DNA from 2 places in the Paenibacillus sp. FSL R7-0216 genome. Region 1 is predicted to be linked to the other one. Evidence: predicted binding sites of a transcription regulator. Region 1 holds the regulator's gene; the other holds the start of a gene.

Region 1 (7,673 bases):
CAGCCAAGGCAATCATAATTTGGCCTTCCAAATACGATTTCGTATACAAATACTTCTCATCCTGCGGGTTATGGCGAACATATCCAAGCGCTCTCCCGCGCGGACTTAACGCGACTTGACTAACGCTGCCCGGCGCAACAACCTCAGCGGCAATGGCATGGCCCAGCTCATGAATCGCGACGCGACGTTTCTCTTCCTCGGCGGCCTGTCGGTCTGTCTTCTCGCCCATCAGCACTTTATCGATAGCCATCGATAAATGACCTTGGGTAATTTGATCGACCTCATCCCGCATCGCGTAAATTGCCGCTTCATTCATCACGCTTTCCAACTGCGCGCCGGAGAAGCCATACGATTCCTCCGCGATTTTGTCCAAATTGACGCCCTCTTGCAGCGGTTTGTTGGCCGCGTGCAGTTCGAGGATATGACGGCGGCCCTTCTTATCCGGCAGATCGACTTGAATATGCCGGTCAAACCGCCCTGGACGAAGCAAAGCGCTGTCCAGCATTTCCTTACGGTTCGTCGCGGCAATCAGTAGAATCCGCGGCGTATCGGAGGAATAAATGCCATCCATTTCCGTCAACAGCTGGTTTAACGTTTGGTCGTACTCGCGTTGCTGCCCGCCTTCTCTTTTTCCGCCGATCACTTCGATTTCGTCAATGAAAATAACCGCATTTTCCTTGTTTTCCTTAGCCGCGCGGGTTCTCGCTTCCTTAAACAAATCACGAATCCGACTCGCCCCAACGCCGACATACATTTCAACGAATTCACTGCCCGAAGCCGCGACAAACACGGCATTAGTGTATTGTGCCGCTGCTTTCGCGAGCAAAGTTTTCCCGGTTCCCGGAGGTCCCGTCAGCAAAATCCCTTTGATCGGGCGAATGCCGAACTTGCTGATTTCATCTTGTCGCACCATAAAATCCAGCGCTTCCCGAAGCTCCTGCTTTGCACTTTCCTGTCCGCCGATCTGCTCGAAGGTTAGCTTTGCCAGGCCGCGCTTTTTGCGCTTCCGTTCCCCGGCTGCTCCGATCGTAATCCCGCCGCTGCGCATTTTGATCGCCGTAAACAACGCGCCAAACAGCACCATAGCTACGACAAGCGGAACAACATTAACACCGGTCACTGCCAAGAATACGATAAGGACCGGAATAAATCCGATGGCTGCTTCGATCATCCATTTACGCATTCGGCCATGCCCCCATTCGTTCCGGTGTACGCGGCAAAATAACAAATTTACTGTATTGACCATCCGTCAAAGTAATATAGACGTTTTTCTCGTCCATTTCCGCTGTAGCCGTCAGTTTGTCGTTTTCCTGTTCCATTTGCTTTAGAGCCGCGGTAATTTGCGTATATTGCTTGTTTTCCATCGCTTGCGCGACGGTGAACAACGCGTTCTCCCACAACTGGTCCAATGTCGGAGAAGAATGATCCTCCACGTCTAGCTTCAACGTACGGTTGCCGATTTGGTCTTTCCCGTTCTGTTCAATCTGCCGAACTAGCGCGCCAAGATCGGTCCCCGGCTTTAAACTCAGCTTCAGCGCCAACTCATCAGGTTTGATATCCATTTCGACTTGATTTACACCATCCACACTTTTTACGATATTCTCCAGCGGACGTTCAATCGCCCATTGCCGATACAGGAACCATCCACCAAACAACACAAGGACGGAAATAGCGATGCTTGCAGCAATTGGTCCAATACGCAGTTTCACGTGATGTCCCCCTTATCTATAATAATCATCTCTGTAGTATATCAACCCGTCTATCAAAACTACAAATATGAGTATATCACATCGTATATCAAATATCGAAGGAAAGTGTGAAGATATTTAAAATTTGAAGCTAGCAGTTCTACCCCGAAATGCTACAAATTCTCAAGCATCACTGGCAAGCGGTTGATATTTTCCGCCAGCCACTTCATCTCCCTGGCGAAGCGCGCGGGAGGCGCGCTATGTGGATCCATCTGCCCATGAATCCACCAGACACATTCCATGTACCACAGCATTTGCAGGGATGTCGTTAAGTACCCCGTCTCAAATGGGGCTTCTACCTCCTGTCGATACCCTTCCATAAATGCAGTAGCCAGAGTCAGGTCCAAGTGATCGCTAAACGCACATGACATAACAGCTCGAGCAACATCGAGCCGGGGATAATCATAATTGAAGCGATCGAAATCCAGGACCGCAGCCACAGAACTCTCGTTAAACAGCAAATTGTCCATCCAAAGATCCCGATGCGCCCACCCCGATGCAATCTGTTCAAATCGTCCCAGGTCAACGTTTTCCGTTGCAATGCGTTGCGTTTCAATCTCACTCGACAATAAGAGGTTGCCGCTGCGAAGAGCTTGCTCCTGAAGCGTAATCCAATGCTCCAATCGCTCCTCGCGAGCGGGAGGGCAAAACAAGGCGGATTCCTTCCGTCCCAACGTCCCGTCATTCAAAAACCGATGCATTTGGCCTGTGACCCGTCCTAAATCATAGACTTGATGGATGTTGGATTGTCCCGGCGGAACAAGTAGTCCCTGACAATACCCCATTACAATGAACTTTTCACCACTGTCCGACTCAAGCATCCTATTCCCGTTCGAGGTAAGAAGCGAAGGGCACGGAAAACCAAGTTCACTTAATCGCATTTGTTGCGATAAGGCCAATTGCAACGTTTCGGGCCGATAGGACTTAAACCGCTCCCTATTATATTGCTTAAGCACAAATTCACCGAAATCCGTGGTAATTTTCCATTTATAATTTAACCAACCTCTTTTAATAGGAATAGCCTGCCGGATTGGACTAGAAAAATGATGGTTAAACGCTTGTTTCAAGTCTTCCCACACCTTATTCTCTTGCCCTGTAGGATCGAGCAACTCCATGCCTTTCCCTCCTTACAAAAAAACGGTCTCGCCATTCAGGCTTTTCGCCTAAACCTCGAAACCGTTTATTAGGAATATTTCTATTTACGACGACCCGTCAGCGATTCGGCAGGGTGAACACTTCCGGTAGCGGTTCGCCCGTTGTAAAACTGAAGAACCGATAATAGTGGTGGTCCTTCTGTTTGTAGAACAGCTGCCAGACCAGTTGGTTATTGTAAATGCCCGGCAGCAGACGGACTACCTGGATACCCGGCAACGTCTGTTTGATGATGGCTCGAACCTGATTCTCGGACTTCCCTTCCGATAGCAATCGCACCTCAGGGTCCTGTCCTTCTCGGAGCCAAACCATCATTTTACGTCCGGATTCGTCTTCCCCCTGCACGACCCAGGTGACTTCATCCCATACCGACTTCCACACCTCGTCTCCCTGGACCAGGTCCGTCTCCTGCTTCGCCTGTTGAACGGCCTCTCTTTCGGCTCTCCACGTATCCTCATGAATGTATAGATAAAACCGGTGGAGACCAAGGAGCACGATCAACAGGATCACGATGGACAGCAGAATCCATTGGGTTCGCTTCCTCAACCTTCTCTTCCTTTCCTATCCTAGCGTATTACCGTGCCAGCAGTCCCTCGAACGCAGCTTGAGCGTCGTGCCGAATACGCTCCTCATCAAGCGTCAGGCAAGCCCCGTGTTTGACGACCTGTTTGCCATTCACCCAAACGTGCTCCACGTCTTTTGGTCCAGCAGAATACACGGTGTGCGAGATGAAATCCGTTCGCGGCAGAAAATGAGCCTGCTCCGTGTTCAAGGCGATGAAATCCGCCTTCATGCCAGCCGCAAGCTTCCCGGTGTTCGGCAAGAAGACCGACTTCGCGCCGTACTCCGTCCCCATCTTGAGTGCTTCTAGAGCCGGAATCGCCGTCGGATCCCCGGATACGCCTTTATGAATCAGCGCGGCCAAACGAATCTCCTCCAGCATGTCCAGGTTATTGTTGCTGGCTGCACCGTCAGTACCCAGCGATACCACGACTCCCTTCTTCAGGAGCTCCGGTACTCTGGCAACGCCGCTGGCCAACTTTAAGTTGCTACCCGGATTATGAGAGACGGTAACGCCATGAGAAGCCAAGACCTCGATTTCCTCGTCCGTCAAATGTACGGCATGGGCGAGCAGCGTCGGGCGGGAGAACATGCCCAGCTTCCGTAGGTGCTCTACCGGGCGAACGCCGTAATCGTTCACGTTCTGCTCCACCTCGGCGCGTGTCTCCGACATATGCGTATGCATCGGTAGATCGAGATCGTGGGCGGCTTGTACGAACTTCTCGATGAAAGCCGGCGGACAGGTATATGGCGCATGAGGCGACATCATCGTCGTGATGCGTCCTTCCGCTTTACCGTGCCAATTCTGGGCAAACGCGATCGCTTCTTTAAGCTTCTGATCCTGCTCTTCCGGCGAGCATAGCCCGATCGCTCCGCGCATCAGCACGGCGCGAATGCCGGATTCCTCGACAACCTTGGCGACTTCGTCCATCTGATCGTACATATCCAAGAACGTGGTCGTACCGCCTTTAAGCATTTCCAGTACGGACAGCGCCGTTCCGGCATAAACGTCAGCAGCGGTAAACTTGGCTTCCATCGGCCACATTTTCTCCTGCAGCCAGGTTTGCAGTACCATGTCATCCCCATAACCGCGCAACAGCGACATCGCCGCATGACCATGGGTATTAATCAGTCCCGGCAAAAATAACAAGCCTTTGCCGTCAAACGTTTCGGCGCCTTCCACGCCTTCCGGGCGCTCTTCTCCGATATAGGTGATCGAATCGCCTTCAACAAGCATATATCCATGAATCACGGGGCGATTGGTCTCCAGTACGGCAAACGTCCCGTTCTTAATTAACCATTTACGACTCATACGTTGGCTTGTTCCTTTCCATCCTCCAGATAATATGCCAAGCTAAGCAGGTCTGTAGTGAAATCGGCCGCATGAATCCGCACTTCCGACGGCACCTTGAGAATCGTTGGCGCGAAGTTCAAGATGGCTCCGATCCCGGCCGCAACCAGCTCGTCTGCCACGCGCTGGGCTTCTGTGTCAGGTACCGTTATGATCCCAATACGGATATTATTCGCTCGTACCGTAGCTACCAGCTCCTCAATCGGTTGAATCGTGATGTTGTTGATTTGGGTACCGATCTTTGCTGGCGATGCGTCGAACACGGCGACGATTTTCATATTATCCTTCAAATAAGCATTATAATTCGAAAGGGCTTGCCCTAGATTACCGGCACCGACTAACGCCACGTTAATTTGCTGGTCCAAGTTGAGAATCTGTTGAATCTTCTCGATTAGGTAAGCCACGTCATAGCCGATCCCCTTCCGACCAAAATCGCCGAAATACGCTAAATCCTTGCGGATTTGCGCGGGATTCAGATCCAACTTCTGGCCCAGCTCCTGCGAGGAGACCGTGGGGACCTCCCTGCGGCTGAGTTCGTTCAAGAAACGCAGGTAAACCGGCAGTCTGCGGACGACGGCGTCCGAAATTTTTTCTGACTTCATGCTTCGTTTCCCCCTATTCTTCAATGCGATCAATAAAGCGGTTTAGGCTTCGGGATTCAACCATTCCGAGATGCGAGGTACCATTTGATTCATCGGCATATGCTCCATCTTCGGTCCGGGCAAAGAGTATAAAAAATACTTCCCATAGTAAGACTCCAGGATACGGGTATCATAAACGATTACGATGCCACGATCCTGCGAGGAACGGACGAGTCGCCCGAATCCTTGCTTGAAGCGGATAACCGCCTGCGGGACGGATAACTTCATAAATGGGTTTTTCTTCTCCCGCTGCAGTCGCTCACTCTTGGCTTCCACCAGCGGATGGTTCGGCGGTTGAAAAGGCAGCCGCACGATCGCTAAACTTGTCAGCGCCTCGCCGGGGATATCTACCCCTTCCCAGAAACTGCTCGTCCCCAGCAATACCGATGCATTTTGACCCTGGAAGCGCCGAGTCAGCTTGGTACGGCTACCGCTGTCCATCCCTTGCCCGATGACGGTGATCCCCTGCGCCGAGAGCAACTCTTTCAGCGGGTCATACACCTGTCTCAGCATCCGGTAGGACGTAAACAGCACCAGCATGCGGCCTTGAGTAGCCACCGCGGAATCTGCCAACGACTGCACCAACGTGTTAATGAAGTGATCATCTCCCACGCTGCCCTTTACGCTCGGAAAATCACGCGGAATGACTAAGAGTGCCTGGTCCCGGTAATTAAACGGAGATGGCAACATCGACGTAATCAACCGTTCCTCTTCCGCCGCCTCCGTCAGACCCAACTGCTCGATCATATATTGAAACGACTTATCGACTGACAATGTCGCGGAAGTCATAACGACGCTTTTTTTCCGATCGAAGAAAAATTCCTTCAACTGGGCGCTAACGTCAATCGGCACCGCGTACATTTGCAGCGAGCGGCTGCGGTAATTCCCGTTGGCTTCCATCCAATAAACTGTGTCTTCGCTTTCCAGCTTCATGAAGAACCGCAGTGATTCCCGTTCTCCAGCTAAATCCTTAAACAAGCCGCTGATATCGGTAAGCAGGCTTTCCGCAGCATAATCATCCTGCTCCTCCCGAATCTCGGACAGGAGACGATCCCCTTTTCGAAGCACGTCGCCCAGACCCACGTAAATCTGGTTTTCGAGCGCGGTCAGTGTCTCCCAATCCTTCGGCTTTCGGGTCGGCAGCAGCCGATATACGAATTGCCCCGGATCGCCGGGGGCCGCATCGCTGCGATCCGGCATCAAGCTGAACAGCAGCTCGCTGAGCTTGTCCCAGCTCTCTTTCACATCCACCAACACTGGGTAGATGCCATCGATCACTGCGCACCATTCCGCAGCTTTCTCCGCGGACGACGCATCTATCGAGCTCCGAAGATTAGCCAGCTGCCCTGTCTTGCTGTCTTTAAACAACCGGGTCAGCGTATGGACCACCGTAAAGTATTTCATATGAATGCCAAGATGCTTGCCGGCCACATCTTCCAAATGATGCGCCTCATCGATGACCAGCCGCTCATAGCCTGGTAGCAGCTGGTGCCCGGCCTGAATGTCCGTAAACAATTTAGAGTGGTTCGTGATGACCACGTCAGCTACTCCGGCTTCGTGTTTGGCACGATGATAGAAGCATTTGCGGAACCAGGGGCAGGATCGGCCTAAGCAGGATTCCGATTCACTGGCTACCGTCTCCCAGAAGTCGCCGCCGCGGTTTCCGAGATTCAACTCTTCATCGTCGCCGTTTTCCGTTTGTGTCAGCCACACAACCATTTGCGCGGCCGTCATCACCTCTTCTTTAGGTGTTGCGAAGTCTTTTCTATTCATTTTATGTTCAAATTTGCGCAAGCACAAATAATGCTGCCTTCCTTTAAATACGGCTGCGCGGAAAGGAAAAGGCACGACTTCCGTCAATAGCGGCACGTCGCGCTCCCGCAGCTGCTCCTGCAGGTTGATGGTATGAGTGCTGACCATTACCTTCTCTTCATTCTTTACACTGTGGTAAATGGCCGGCAGGAGATATCCCAAGGATTTACCGGTCCCCGTTCCGGCTTCGACCAGCAGATGCTTGTCTTCCTCGAAAGCCCGCATGACCTCATTCAGCATCATGTTCTGGGCTTCTCGCTCCTCATACTGCGGCAAACGCTCTCGCAGCCGTTCCCGAACCTGTTCCATGAACTGCTCGAACGTCACATCCGCCAGCGGATTTCGATCCGAACTGTCCCTTGGCGCTTGGATGTCCAGCCAATCCTCCACCTGCAGGGCGAATTGACG
Region 2 (7,673 bases), 180 kb from region 1:
CATAGTACGACCACAGATTGTTGGTTGTCATCAGCGGAATCCAAGCATCCTTGGAGGACTGAGCAAACGGAATTTTACCGTCCGCCTTGATTTTCTCGGCGAGTTGCTCCAGTTCTCCAAGCGTCTTAGGCACCGGCAGGCCTTTGGCCTCGAAATATTCTTTATTGTAGAAGTAGCCTTCGATCGAACCGCCGATCGGCAGGCCGTACACTTTACCGTCCAGGGTAAACGGATCCAGTGTCGTAAATTTATCTTTAATGCCCAACTCCTCGATAATCGGCGTCAAGTCCAGCATCAAGCCTTCTTTGGCATACAGCTGGGCATCCGGGCTGCCGAATACGTCGAAGACTTCCGGCGGTTTGCCTGCGGCCATCTCACCCCGCAGTTTTTCTTTGCGGTTTACTTCAGAATCGACCGCATCCAGCTTGATGGTTAAGCCTGGCACGGCGGCTTCCGTTTGTTTGACTACGTCCTCCAGCATCGCCAGGCGGAATTTCTTGGAATCCCCAACCTGCGTGTGACGGATCGTGATTTCAAACGGATCGTTATTCGTTTCCGTTTCCGTCCCCGCATTCGACGTGCTCTGACCTTCGTTCGCCGGGGCAGCATTCTTTCCGTTATTCCCGGAATTGGAATTGCCGCAGCCCGCCAGCAGCGCGGATGCGATAAACACAAGAGATAGCAACAGCGTTAAACTCTTCCTCATGTTCTATAGACCCTCCTCAAACTCGTTTATGTGATACACCCTCATTATAGAAAGCGCCATCAGCTTTGATAAGGAGGACATTTTTCTATTAAGGGGATAATATCATCTAAATCGCAAAATGAAAACGGTTAAACCTAACATCTATCGAAAGGTTTAACCGTTTGAGGTTGGGATATTAAGTTTTGATGTTAGATTTACTTACACATATTTAGGATTTAGCTGCGGTTTGCTGCTCGCCTTCATGAATCAACCGATAAGCTCTTTCGATCTCCTCATCCGTCGGGGAAGGCACGCCTTCGAGTGGATAAGCCCAACCGAGTTCCTGCCATTTGTAAATCCCCATTTGGTGGTAAGGGAGAATTTCGAATTTTTCTACGCCTCGGAGACTGCCGATAAACCGCCCAAGCTCCAGTAAATCCTGCTCATCTTCGTGGATGCCGGGAACATAAACATGACGGATCCACATTTTCCGGTCGTGGTCAGACAACCAGTGCGCCATCTTCAACATCCGATCATTCGGCTTGCCGGTCAACTTGATATGTTTCTCGTTGTCGATATGCTTCAAATCCAGCAGCACCAAATCGGTCACGTCCAGCAGATCGCGAATCTTGTCCCCTTCATTGTATCCGTTCGTATCCAGCGTCGTATGAAGGTTCCAGCGTTTCTTCGCTTCCCGGAACAATTCGGTGACGAACGGCGCCTGCAGCGTGGCTTCGCCGCCGGATACCGTCAGTCCGCCGCCCGAAGAACGGTAATAACTCAAGTACGGCTCGATTTCGGCAAGCACTTCTTCTACGGTCATTTCCTTGCCTTCGGTCAGGCTCCAGGTGTCCGGGTTATGGCAATACTCGCACTGCAGCAAGCAGCCCTGCATAAAGAGGACGAAGCGAATCCCCGGCCCATCTACCGTTCCGAAAGTTTCCAATGAATGTATGCGACCTTTAAGCATCTTCCGTCACCCTTTCCATGATAAGCCGGCCGATAAAAGAATGAGGAGAAAGGCGATTGGCCTAACTCCCCATTCTATCGTTCAGCTTGTATTATTGCTGCCTGTCAGCAGAAGGTTCTTACATTTTGCCGTGGAACGTCCGGTTGATGACATCAAGCTGTTGCTCGCGAGTCAACTTGATGAAGTTCACCGCATAACCCGATACGCGGATCGTCAGCTGTGGATATTGCTCTGGATGATCCATTGCGTCTAGCAAAGTCTCACGGTCGAATACGTTAACGTTCAGGTGATGTGCGTTGCTGCCGAAGTATCCGCCCATCATCGAAGCGAGGTTCGAGATGCGGGTATCTTCGTCTTTGCCCAGCGCCTTAGGTACGATCGAGAAGGTGTTCGAGATGCCGTCCAAGCTGTGCTCGTAAGGCAGTTTCGCTACCGAGCTCAGGGAAGCCAAGGCACCTTTCTTATCGCGGCCGTGCATTGGGTTCGCACCTGGTGCGAACGGTTCGCCGGCTTTACGTCCGTCAGGCGTTGTACCTGTTTTCTTACCATATACAACGTTCGAGGTAATTGTCAAGATCGATTGTGTTGGCAAAGCGTTCCGGTAAGTTTGGTGTTTGCGAATCATGCCCATGAATGTTTCTACCAAGTTCACCGCGATTTGGTCAACACGGTCGTCGTTGTTGCCGTAGCAAGGGTATTCGCCTTCGGTAACGAAGTCAACGGCGATGCCATTCTCATTGCGAACAGGTTTAACCTTCGCGTATTTGATCGCGCTAAGCGAGTCGGCCACAACCGACAGACCAGCGATACCGCAAGCCATCGTACGCAGGATATCACGATCATGAAGCGCCATTTCGATCCGTTCGTAAGCGTATTTGTCATGCATGAAGTGAATGACGTTCAGCGTATTTACATACAATTTAGCCAACCATTCCATCATTGGAACGAAACGTTTCATGACTTCGTCATATTCGAGATATTCGGAAGTGATCGCTGGATATTCCGGACCTACTTGCGATCCGTATCTTTCGTCTTTACCGCCGTTGATCGCGTACAGTAAGCATTTTGCCAAGTTCGCGCGAGCGCCGAAGAATTGCATTTGTTTACCAATTCTCATTGCAGATACGCAGCAAGCGATACCGTAGTCGTCGCCGTAGATCGGACGCATCAAATCGTCGTTTTCGTATTGAATCGAACTGGTTTCGATCGATACTTTGGCACAGAATTTCTTGAACGCGTCCGGCAGTTTATCCGACCAGAGCACGGTCAGGTTTGGTTCTGGAGCAGCCCCCAGGTTGTAGAGCGTGTGCAGGAAGCGGAAGCTGTTCTTTGTTACGCGGGTTACGCCTTGTACGGACATCCCGCCGATCGATTCGGTTACCCAAGTTGGGTCGCCGCTGTACAATTCGTTATATTCCGGAGTTCTCAGGAATTTTACGATCCGCAGTTTCATGACGAAGTGGTCAACCAGCTCTTGAGCCGTTTCTTCCGTCAACACGCCTTCAGCCAGGTCGCGTTCGATATAAGCGTCGAGGAACGAAGATACGCGGCCAAGGGACATTGCAGCGCCGTCTTGTTCTTTAACGGCTGCAAGGTATCCGAAATACAGCCATTGGAAAGCTTCTTTCGCATTGTTTGCTGGTCTAGCGATGTCGAACCCGTACATTTGACCCAGTTGTTTCAACTCGCCCAAAGCGCGGATTTGCTCGGACAACTCTTCGCGTTGGCGAATGACTTCTTCGCTCATCACGTCAACATCAAGTTCGGCATGCTCTTGTTTCTTTTGATTGATCAGGAAGTCCACGCCGTACAGGGCTACGCGGCGATAGTCGCCAATGATGCGGCCGCGGCCGTAAGCATCTGGCAAGCCGGTGATAATCCCGGTATGACGAGCGTTTCTCATATCTGCAGTATAGGCATCAAATACGCCTTGGTTATGTGTTTTACGAACGTTCGTGTACAGATCCACGATATCTTCCGGAAGCTCAAAGCCGTAAGCTTTACAAGCGGTAATAACCATCCGGATGCCGCCGTTAGGACGGATCGTGCGTCGGAAAGGCGCGGAGCCTTGCACACCAACGATTTGTTCTTTGTCTTTGTCAAGGTATCCAGGAGCATGGGAAGTAATGGTCGAAGGCGTGTTTACGTCAACATCCAATACGCCGCCAGCTTCTCTTTCTTTCTTGGACAAGCCCGATACGATTTCCCACAAGGCCTTCGTGTTAGCCGTAGCGCCTTTCAAGAAAGATTCGTTACCTACATAAGGCGTGATGTTCGTATCGATGAAATCCTTGGTATTCACCTCATTCATCCATTTGCCCGGTTTGAAGCCTCTCCATGCGTTTTGCACTTCTTGCACTTCTTTTTCGATCACCGACATCTTTATTCCCTCCATTTTATATAGTGGTCGCGGTTTGAAGGATATATCCCGCGCCTCATGATCCCTAAAATTTGTGATACTTTTCACAACTTAGACAATAATTGTGCCCGGCCATCCGGACCGGGGTTCCACTCCATCATCACTCTATGAGGGATCATTTATAATGTAATCATAGCTTATGTCCTATAAAAAGATTGTGACAAATATCACATTAAGTGATATTTGTCACGTTTTCACGAAGCGATGTTCACTTATTCTTCAAATCTTCCGTAGAAGGCGTCGCGATATACATCAGCCAGTTCAGTTACGAGCGGCAGCTTCGGATTCGCCGTCGTACATTGGTCTTCAAAGGCACGATCTGCCAAGTAATCGACGCGCGATTCAAAATCCTTCGCATCGAAGCCAAGCTCTTGGAACGTTTCCGGAATGCCCAGTTTTTTGTTCAGGTCGCGGATGGCTTTGATCAAGCTCTTTACGCCTTCTTCCGTCGTGCGAGCCGGAAGTCCCAGGATACGGGCGATTTCCGCGTAACGCTCGTCGGCCACGAAGTTCGTGTATTTCGGCCAAGCGGCGAATTTCGTAGGTTTCTTCGCATTGTACCGGATCACGTGCGGCATCAGGATCGCATTCGTGCGTCCATGCGCCGTATGGTATTGGCCGCCCCATTTATGCGCCAAGCTGTGGTTGATGCCGAGGAATGCGTTCGCGAACGCCATACCCGCCAGGGTCGAAGCGTTGTGCATTTTCTCGCGGGCCAGTTTGTCGCCGGTCAGCGCGGATTTCTCCAACCACTCGAACACCAGTTGGATCGCTTTGATCGCGAGGCCGTCCGTAAAGTCGTTGGCCATCACCGACACGTAAGCTTCGATCGCATGTGTCAGTACGTCCATACCGGTATCGGCTACCGCAACCTTCGGCAAGCTGTATACAAATTCAGGGTCAATGATCGCCACGTCCGGCGTCAACTCGTAATCCGCCAAAGGATATTTCGTGTTGCCGTTGACTTTGTCCGTAATAACCGCAAACGAGGTGACTTCGGAACCCGTACCCGACGTTGTTGGAATCGCAACAAATTTCGCTTTTTGTCCCAAACGTGGGTATTTGTAGATCCGTTTGCGAATATCCATGAATTTTTGCTTCAGGTTATGGAAGTCGGTATCCGGATATTCGTAGAACAGCCACATGCCTTTCGCCGCATCCATTGGCGAACCGCCACCCAAGGCGATAATGCAGTCCGGTTGGAATTTGGCCATCAACTCGGTCCCGCGTTCCACGGTCGTCGTCGATGGATCCGGTTCGACATCCGAGAACACTTCGATAGCAACCGGCGTTTGGCGTTGACGCAGATAGTGTTCCACTCTTTCCACATAGCCCAGCTTCACCATCATCGGGTCAGTGACGATCAGCACGCGGGAGATGTCCGGCATTTTGGCCAGGTATTGCGTCGAATTCTTCTCGAAGTAGATTTTGTTAGGCACTTTAAACCATTGCATATTCACGGTACGACGATTCACCCTTTTCACGTTGATCAGATTGACAGCCGTGACGTTCGACGAAGTCGAGTTGCGTCCATACGATCCGCAGCCCAGCGTCAGCGACGGCAGGTTCGTGTTGTAGATGTCGCCGATACCGCCTTGCGAGGAAGGCTGATTTACCAGGATCCGGCAAGTCGGCATCCGTTCCGAGAATTTTTGAATCACTTCTTCATTATCCGAGTGGATGACCGAGGAGTGACCCATGCCGCCGAATTGAACGACTTCCAGAGCACGTTCGATGCCTTGTTCCGCGTTTTTCACTTTGTAGCAAGCGAGTACAGGGCTCAATTTCTCAGCAGACAACGGGAATTTCGGACCCACGCCTTCGATTTCAGCAACGAGAATTTTCGTTCCAGCCGGCACGTCGATACCGCACATTTCCGCGATTTTTACCGCAGGTTGGCCGACGATCGAAGGATTCACTGCACATTTGTCGGCGATGATCGCGCCTGCAGTCAGCTTCGCAGCTTCATCTTTATTAACGAAATAACAACCGTTGGCGATCATTTTCTTCTTCACTTGGTCGAAAATCGGTTCTTCAATAATGACCGCTTGCTCGGATGCACAAATCATGCCGTTGTCGAACGTTTTGGAAAGGATCAGGTCGTTGACCGCTTGATCCAGGTCTGCGCTCTTTTCAATGAAGCAAGGAACGTTACCAGGGCCAACACCCAGTGCCGGTTTGCCGCAGCTGTAAGCGGCTTTAACCATTGCGGATCCGCCGGTAGCCAAGATGCAGGCGATGTCATGGTGATTCATCAGAGCGTTCGTGCGATCCATGGAAGGATTTTCGATCCACTGGATGCAATCGGCCGGTGCGCCGTGTTTAACGGCAGCTTCGAGCAATATTTTAGCGGCTTCCGTACTGCAGGCTTGAGCGGATGGATGGAAACCGAAAATGATCGGGTTACGTGTTTTGATGGCGATCAGAGATTTAAAGATGGTGGTTGACGTTGGGTTTGTCACCGGGGTAATCCCCATGATGATTCCCACGGGTTCGGCGATTTTTTGGAAGTTGTCGTAAGGACTATCTTCGATTACGCCTACCGTTTTATCGTACTTGATGCTATGCCAGATGTACTCCGTCGCAAACATGTTTTTGATGATTTTGTCCTCGTACACCCCACGGCCCGTTTCTTCAATCGCCAGTTTCGCGAGATGCATGTGTTTGTCGAGCCCCGCCAAAGCCATGGCTTGCACGATGTTGTCGATTTGCTCTTGATCCATGCTCATGAAGGCTTCGGATGCTTTCTTCGCCTTGTCGATCAAAGTTTGAATGTAATCTTGCGCGGTTGCCTGTGCTTTTGGAGCCACTTCGTTTTTAACGGCCATCTCTCTCATCCTCCTAAGTGGTTTAAGGATTTTGCCTGCAGGTACGGGTGATCAATGTCTAGTGAAAATTTTCACTTGCAAGCTAACCCTTATGAAGCTTGTGTGCTTCTCTTTATGTCTTGATCATAGCACAGGGGATGGTCTTTGTATAGTGAATTATTTCACATACTTTAAAAAAGTTGAAAGTTTTCACTTGCCATGATTTTATTTTCATATATACTTTACATTGTGTGAAAATTTTGAATTGATTTTTGTAAGCCCAAGCCTGTTATTGTGCGCATTACATAGCGCATTTCTATCATCTGACAAAGTGAATTTTCTCACAATGTTGAAATTTCGACACTTTTTCAGGCTTTACGGCCCCCAAAAAACCGAAAAAACGTTATATAATTAATTTAAAATTTTCAGAAAAATTTGGAGTACAAAGGGGAAATCGATGATGAGTGAAATTTTAAATGCCACCCTGCCCCGCGGTAATACGAGCTGTTTTACAGAGCAAAACTTCAATCGCCTTCTCGTTACGATGAAAGACAAAGCATATCCCGAGGGGACGCATTTGTTCTGGGAAGGTGACTTTTCCGATAAACTGTTCTACATCAAGCGCGGCCGCGTGAAGTTGACCAAATCGACAGATGAAGGCAAGGAATTGATCCTTTACATGTATGGTCGTGGCGACATGGTCGGTCAGGCCGATCCGTTCTTCAGCACGAAGCACAGCTTCACCGCCGAAGTCATCGAAGACTGCGAAATAGGCGTCATCGAGCAAAAGGA

What was found. The regulator Rex, encoded in region 1, represses fermentation and respiration genes when NADH is low (regulators of the CRP and FNR family bind a similar motif). The targets are predictions, from matches to a motif close to TTGTGAAATATTTCACAA.
Region 2: pflB (formate C-acetyltransferase) is a predicted target of Rex. The motif match lies at 4,107-4,124, and genes of this name have one in related genera.

Annotation. Positions count from the first base shown of each region.
Region 1 is NZ_CP150222.1:3,016,381-3,024,053, forward strand. Features, by position in the region: gene MKZ15_RS13645 (AAA family ATPase) at 1-1,183, opposite strand, end outside; gene MKZ15_RS13650 (hypothetical protein) at 1,176-1,709, opposite strand; gene MKZ15_RS13655 (phosphotransferase) at 1,862-2,863, opposite strand; gene MKZ15_RS13660 (DUF5590 domain-containing protein) at 2,961-3,446, opposite strand; gene MKZ15_RS13665 (amidohydrolase) at 3,475-4,773, opposite strand; gene MKZ15_RS13670 (redox-sensing transcriptional repressor Rex) at 4,770-5,438, opposite strand; gene dinG (ATP-dependent DNA helicase DinG) at 5,457-7,673, opposite strand, start outside.
Region 2 is NZ_CP150222.1:3,196,371-3,204,043, forward strand. Features, by position in the region: gene MKZ15_RS14585 (extracellular solute-binding protein) at 1-706, opposite strand, end outside; gene pflA (pyruvate formate-lyase-activating protein) at 915-1,655, opposite strand; gene pflB (formate C-acetyltransferase) at 1,774-4,035, opposite strand; gene adhE (bifunctional acetaldehyde-CoA/alcohol dehydrogenase) at 4,287-6,902, opposite strand; gene MKZ15_RS14605 (Crp/Fnr family transcriptional regulator) at 7,342-7,673, shown strand, end outside.